DNA from 3 places in the Brucella sp. NBRC 12950 genome. Region 3 is predicted to be linked to each of the others. Evidence: predicted binding sites of a transcription regulator. Region 3 holds the regulator's gene; each other region holds the start of a gene.

Region 1 (2,275 bases), on a different contig from region 3:
ACGGTCTACAACCCAGTCGAGCAAGCGCGATGCTTCCTGCGGTGAAGCTGTAAGCCAGTGATCAAACGGATCGCGAATAACATTTTCCACGATACGCTGCGCTTCGACGGTTGCAAGCTTATCCTTGGTCTGGCCCACAAACTCCGGTTCGCGAATGAAGACCGAGAGCATCGCTGCTGCAGAAATCATCACGTCATCGGTGGTGATAATCGACGCACGCTTGTTATTGGTCAGTTCCGCATAGGCCTTTAGGCCACGCGTTAATGCAATCCGAAGACCTGCTTCATGCGTGCCGCCGTCGCCCGTAGGGATGGTGTTACAGTAGGAATTGACGAAGCCATCCCCCCCGTACCACGATACAGCCCATTCAACAGCGCCATGTCCGCCCTGCTTTTCTGTACGGCCTGAGAAAATCTCGCGCGTCACCTGATGTTCTTTGCCGAGCGAGGCAGAGAGATAATCCTTGAGGCCACCGGGGAAGTGGAAAACAGCCTTTTCCGGCGTTTCCTTCTTTGGGTCGAGAAGCGACGGATCGCAGCTCCAGCGAATCTCTACCCCACCAAACAGATAAGCCTTCGAGCGGGCCATACGGTACAGCCGGTGCGGATCGAATTGCGCGGTTTTGCCGAAGATATCCGGGTCAGGATGAAAGCGGACGCGCGTACCGCGACGGTTATGGACTTCGCCGACATCTTCAAGGCCACCCTGCGGAATGCCGCGCGAAAAGCGCTGGCGATAAAGACGGCGATTGCGCGCGACTTCAACTTCCAGAACATCAGAAAGCGCGTTAACCACCGAAACACCCACGCCGTGCAGGCCGCCAGAGGTTTCATAGGCTTTGCCATCGAATTTACCGCCCGCGTGTAGCTTGGTCATGATGACTTCAAGCGTCGATTTTCCCGGGACTTGCGGGTGTTCATCAACCGGAATACCGCGTCCGTTATCGCTTACCGTTAGGAAACCGTCGGCGTCGAAGCTAACTTCAATGAAATTGGCATGGCCTGCAACAGCTTCGTCCATCGAGTTATCGATGACTTCTGCAAAGAGGTGATGCAGAGCTTTCTCGTCCGTGCCGCCGATATACATACCTGGCCGCAGACGGACGGGCTCTAGCCCTTCCAGAACACGAATAGAGGAGGCGTTGTAATCATCTGCTCCAGATGAAACGGGCGGAGCCTTGGTTGTGACAGCAGCTGATTTCGGTGCGGATGGTGTCGTTGCCGCTTGCGCAATGGATGTCGATGCGGGAGCCTTCTTGGGCTGCTGCTCCATCTGCCGTTCACGGGCATTGTTAACTACTCTGGAAAAGAGATCGTTGCTGTCGTCCATATTGGTGCGAAAAGCTTTCTGTCTAAAACCGAATGAACCGCCCCTACCGAACGGCACGAAATAAGTTAGCTGCGAATCACGTGAATGATGCCACGAGATTAGCCGCAATGCGAACAGAGTTCGCCTTACGTTCCATTTTTGACCCAAGTTATCAAATGGTTTTGCTCGCAGTGAAACCGATTTGCACCAGAAACATGGCGAAAGTCAAACCGGGCGCTTTGCTTGAGCGAATTAAGATGGAAACGGGCAGGCCATTCGCGTAAGCGCAATGGCAGTTGGAAAATTGCGAGTAATGAGATGCAGGGCAGGGTAGTAGGCGGCACAGAAGCCCACGTAAAGGGCATGGCGATCATGGTGCTTTCGGTATTGCTGCTGCCTCTCATGGATGCCATCGGTAAATGGCTTGCCATGATGGATAATATGCCGCCGGCCACTGTCACCTTCATGCGCTTTTTCATTCAGTCAGTGCTGATGTTTTTCGTGCTGATCGTCATGAGTGGTTTCGCGTCCCTACGGACCACTCATCTTGTCGGCAATCTTGTGCGCGGGGCGCTGATGGGCTTTGGAGGAACGTGTTTCTTCACGGCTGTAAAATATATGCCTCTGGCAGACGCTATGGCTGTGTTTTTTGCTGAACCGTTGATCCTGACGCTGCTTTCAGCCGTTTTCCTCAAGGAAAAAGTCGGCTGGCGTCGTTTCAGCGCTGTGGGTATCGGTCTCATTGGCACGATGATCGTTATTCAGCCAAGTTTCGAGATTTTCGGGGCAGTATCCTTGTTGCCTCTCGCAACCGCTGTAACTTTTGCAATTTATCTGATCCTGAACCGAAAGTATGGCACAAAGGAAAGCCCGGTCGTCATGCAGCTTTATGCCGGTATCGGCGGGGCGGCGCTAGCAGGTTTGGCGATGGTATTCGGCACGGGTCTAGGCATTGAAGATTTGAGTT
Region 2 (2,275 bases), on a different contig from region 3:
AAGCGTCTCGTTGAGATCGCGCAACATTGACGTGACCCGGTCGCGCTCTTCTTCGATCGCGCGACGTCCCTCCAAATCAATCAGCACACCGGAAAAGTTCAGCTCTGTACCCTCCGCGTCACGATCAACGCGCCCATTGGCCTCCAGCCAGTAATAGTTTCCGTCAGCACGTCGAACGCGATATTGATGTGAAAAGCTGCCGCCCACTTCGATGGTCTTGTCAATCGCAACCGCCAGCTTCATTCGATCTTCTGCGTGGACTGACTCTAGCAGCTCTTTGAGGTGCGGGCCGCCCTCCACTCCGTTGCGATCAAGTCCAAAGGCTATCGTGAACGGTTCATCGATCGTCACCCGATCGTTGCGTACATCCCAAGACCACGTCCCGATAATAGCCCCTGCTGACAACGCCAATTGGACACGTGTCGCATCGTCGCGTGCTCTTGTCTCACTCGCCTTGAGCTCGGCTTCTGCCGTCTTGCGCGCTGTTACATCACGAAAAAGCACTGAAACCTGATTGAGTGTTGCAGGTTCTACCCGCGATGCCGAGACTTCGATGTGCCTGCCAGCATCCCTGAACTCACGCTCAAAACGGATACGTTCGCCTGTCCGAAGCACATTTCCGTAGAGATCTATCCACTCTTTGGCATCACTGGCTGCGACCTCGTGAACTGATTTACCAACGATGTTCGGAATGCCTGTATGACGCTCATAGCCTGCATTGGCTTCAACATGAATATAGTCGCAAAATTCGCCTGAATTATCCGTGCGAAATTCTATGATGCAAAAACCATCATCGATCGCTTCGAACAGGGCTCGATACCGCGCCTCATTGACCTCGCCAGCAACGCTGGAAGAAGCTGCTGATGCGGTAGGTTCTAGTTTGTTCATTTGTGCCCTAAGTTCGGAGAAAGCGCTCGTTCACGTGCCCTTGAACGCGTGGTTAAGTCTTTAGTTCCGAAAAATAACAGCAATCAAAGGATAAGTGCGGTTTCGCCAGGATTTGACGGCCAAGGAATTTGTAAATCGTCTGCTCCGAACCGTATAAGGATTCTTGTCAATCCACTGCTTCGTTTTGGCCGGGATCAAGAAGGATAGCGTGCAAAAAAAGCGGTTCTTGGCTTCAAGGTTGACGAACAAATCGTGAACATATAATGTTGTCCCATGGCTCCTACAACTTTGCAGAAAAAATTAGAAATCTTATCAGATGCTGCAAAATACGATGCGTCTTGCGCCTCGAGCGGCGGAGAAAAGCGCAATTCGTTGCAGGGTGGGATTGGCTCATCGGGCGGCAGCGGAATATGCCATGCTTATGCACCTGACGGTCGCTGCATCTCCTTGCTCAAAATTCTGATGACTAATTTTTGCATGTTTGACTGCGCTTACTGTATCAATCGTGTGTCGAGTAATGTCGAACGCGCTCGGTTTTCGGTGGAAGAGGTCGTCTCCTTGACGCTCGAATTTTACCGCCGAAACTACATCGAAGGTCTCTTTCTCTCCTCTGGCATCATTCGCTCTCCTGACAAAACCATGGCAGAGATGGCGCAGATTGCACGAACTTTGCGGACTGTTCACGGTTTCAAAGGCTACATACATCTGAAAACCATCCCTGATGCTGCGCCGGAACTCATTCGCGAAGCGGGACTTTACGCCGATCGTTTGTCGATCAACGTTGAACTTCCTCAAGATGAAAGCGTGCGCCAATTGGCACCCGAAAAACGTCCGGAGACAATCCGGGCAACAATGGCGCAGGTGCGCGTGGAGGGCGAAGCCGCTTCAGATAAGACGTTAAGCGGGAAGAAGCCTCCGCGTTTTGCGCCAGCAGGACAAAGCACACAGATGATTATTGGCGCGGATAGCAGTAATGATAGCGTTATTTTAAACACTGCCGTGCGACTTTACAACGGATACAAATTGCGCCGGGTCTATTATTCGGCGTTCAGCCCGATCCCCGATTCAACTTCCGCGCTTCCACTTATCAAACCACCGCTTGAGCGCGAGCACCGGCTTTACCAGGCTGACTGGCTGATGCGTTTTTATGGCTATGACGCAAACGAGATTACGGCTGGCGCAAAAGACGGTTTTCTCGATCTCGACATTGATCCGAAACTCGCTTGGGCCCTAAAGAACCGAGGAAACTTCCCCCTCGACGTCAATCGAGCAACAAGGGAGATGTTGCTAAGAGTGCCTGGTTTCGGGGTGCGTACTGTCGATCGTATTATCGATGCGAGACGAAACCATGCTCTGCGCATGGGCGATTTGATCCGAATAGGTGCGT
Region 3 (2,275 bases):
CGCCATGCGCCCGGGTAAACCGCTGATGTATGGCCGCAAGACGGTTTCGGGTAAAACCGTGCATGTCATCGGCCTGCCGGGTAATCCGGTTTCAAGTCTCGTCTGCAGTCTCGTATTTCTGCGCCCATTGGTGGCAAAGCTATCGGGCACTGACTTAACTGCAGATATTCGTCCCGCGAAATTGGGTCAGCCAATGAATGCAAACGATCATCGTAGGGACTTTGTTCGTGCGACGGTAGAAAAGGCAATCGACGGCACATTGATTGTAAAGCCATTTCCAGTTCAGGATTCTTCGATGCTTTCTGCTCTTGTGCGTTCCAATGCACTACTGATCAGAGAAGAAAATGCGCCAGCTGCAGCGCTTGGAGATCCTTGCACAATATTGATGCTGTAACGAACGGCATCAATTCCCGCCCTCATTAATCATTTTAAAACCATTGCAGAACAAGACTGGAACATATAGTGTTCGTTCTGGTTTTGTTTTTATTTGATTCTGGTTTGGAGGGTGTAGCGCATGTTGACCCGTAAGCAGCACGAGCTTCTGCTGTTCATTCATGAACGTCTTAAAGAGACGGGCATCCCTCCGTCTTTTGACGAGATGAAAGAGGCTCTCGATCTAGCCTCGAAATCGGGCATTCATCGCCTCATCACGGCATTGGAAGAACGTGGCTTTATCCGCAGACTTCCTAACAGAGCACGCGCTCTGGAAGTCCTGCGGTTGCCAGATTCGATAGCACCGGGCTTGAACTCGCAAAAGAAGTTCGCTCCGAGCGTCATCGAAGGAAGCCTTGGTAAAGCTCCCCCTCCTCCACCGGCGCGCCCTGCTCCGGTCATGGCGGACAATGATTCCTCAACAATGGTTTCTGTGCCTATGATGGGACGCATCGCTGCCGGTGTGCCGATCTCGGCTATCCAGAATCAGACACATTCACTGAGCCTTCCTCCGGAAATGCTGGGTGCCGGTGAACACTACGCTTTGGAAGTCAAAGGCGATTCGATGATCGACGCCGGTATTTTCGACGGCGATACAGTCATCATTAAACGTGGTGATACAGCCAATCCGGGCGAAATTGTCGTCGCACTGGTGGACGACGAAGAAGCGACATTGAAGCGTTTTCGCCGCAAAGGTGCTTCCATCGCATTGGAAGCAGCAAACCCGGCTTACGAAACCCGCATCTTCGGACCTGATCGCGTGCGCGTTCAGGGCAAGCTTATCGGTCTGATCCGACGCTATTAAATGTTACACATAACCGCTGCACTTCCGTGAGATATGTGGCGGTTAATGTTCATAGTATTTCCGGCAAAAGTGCGAAGCGTCTCCGCAGGGAAATCAGTTCGCCGGACTGATTTCTTTTTCTGCTGCGATGCGTCGGATAATGCGTAAAGACAATCAATTTCAGCGGTTCCAACGATTCATTCTTAGCTGGAATGGCTGTAAGTCTGCCAGAAAACCATGAACTAGAGTGGCTCTGATTTATCTGTAAAAGCTGGAGCCGCTTCGAGCTTGGAGTTCTTTTCAGAGCCAGCCTTCTTTTGATATTCGCGCTCAGCTAGCCCCCGCGCTGCTCGCGAATAAAGACGATGAAGGTGCCAAGGCCTCGCGGGCGCATCAATGGCAAAGCTCAGATCATCTGCATAGCCGGCTAATTTACGAGGTTTTGCCGGTTCGAATCGGTAGATCTTATCTTCGTTGTCGACTTCATGGACAGCCGAAACTGTTGCAGCTTCGCCTTTCGAGGGCTTTTTCTGCCCCAACCTGAGTTCAAGCGTTCCTTTTAAGGCAAGCTCTTTTCGATCCACCACGAGCACATCAGGGCGCTCGCAGCTCAGATTTTTGCCTGCTATCGCAAGAACGACGATGTCGCCAATATTGCAGGCGATGTCCTTCATTTCCTCCTGCGCGGTATAAGCAAACATCCGCCCGTCCCGCAAAGGGATCGTACACAGTCCCTCTTCGCAGACAAACGCATCAGTGGCGGATACCAGCTTCTGCTTTTTTATAATCTGCGGCGGAATAAACGTTTCGATCAAATAGGCTGTCTGCCAGTTTTGACCTGTGAATTTTGGCGGTCTGCTGCGATTGGCTGCGAATTTACCATCAGGCAAGCGCACGGCCACAAATTTTGCATCCTCGCTAACGAGAATATCCGGCAATGGCGTTCGTATAAAAACGACAAGCCCGGCAATGACAAAAGGTAAAGCCAGCCATCGCAACCGGGTCGTGGAAACAACCGCGATAACAAGCGCTACAGTCCAGAGGATAAGCGTGCTTGCA

What was found. The regulator LexA, encoded in region 3, represses DNA repair genes until DNA is damaged. The targets are predictions, from matches to a motif close to TGTTCNNNNTGTGTTCNG.
Positions count from the first base shown of each region.
Region 1: a site for LexA is predicted at 1,447-1,464, ahead of parE (DNA topoisomerase IV subunit B). Genes of this name have one in related genera too.
Region 2: a site for LexA is predicted at 1,130-1,147, ahead of QSJ70_RS26130 (putative DNA modification/repair radical SAM protein). Genes of this name have one in related genera too.

Region 1 covers NZ_BSQC01000006.1:136,984-139,258, reverse strand. Annotated here, with positions in the region: gene parE (DNA topoisomerase IV subunit B) at 1-1,329, opposite strand, end outside; gene QSJ70_RS11895 (DMT family transporter) at 1,627-2,275, shown strand, end outside.
Region 2 covers NZ_BSQC01000024.1:23,055-25,329, forward strand. Annotated here, with positions in the region: gene QSJ70_RS26125 (ATP-binding protein) at 1-888, opposite strand, end outside; gene QSJ70_RS26130 (putative DNA modification/repair radical SAM protein) at 1,162-2,275, shown strand, end outside.
Region 3 covers NZ_BSQC01000001.1:531,349-533,623, reverse strand. Annotated here, with positions in the region: gene QSJ70_RS02595 (molybdopterin molybdotransferase MoeA) at 1-394, shown strand, start outside; gene lexA (transcriptional repressor LexA) at 515-1,237, shown strand; gene QSJ70_RS02585 (ComEC/Rec2 family competence protein) at 1,459-2,275, opposite strand, start outside.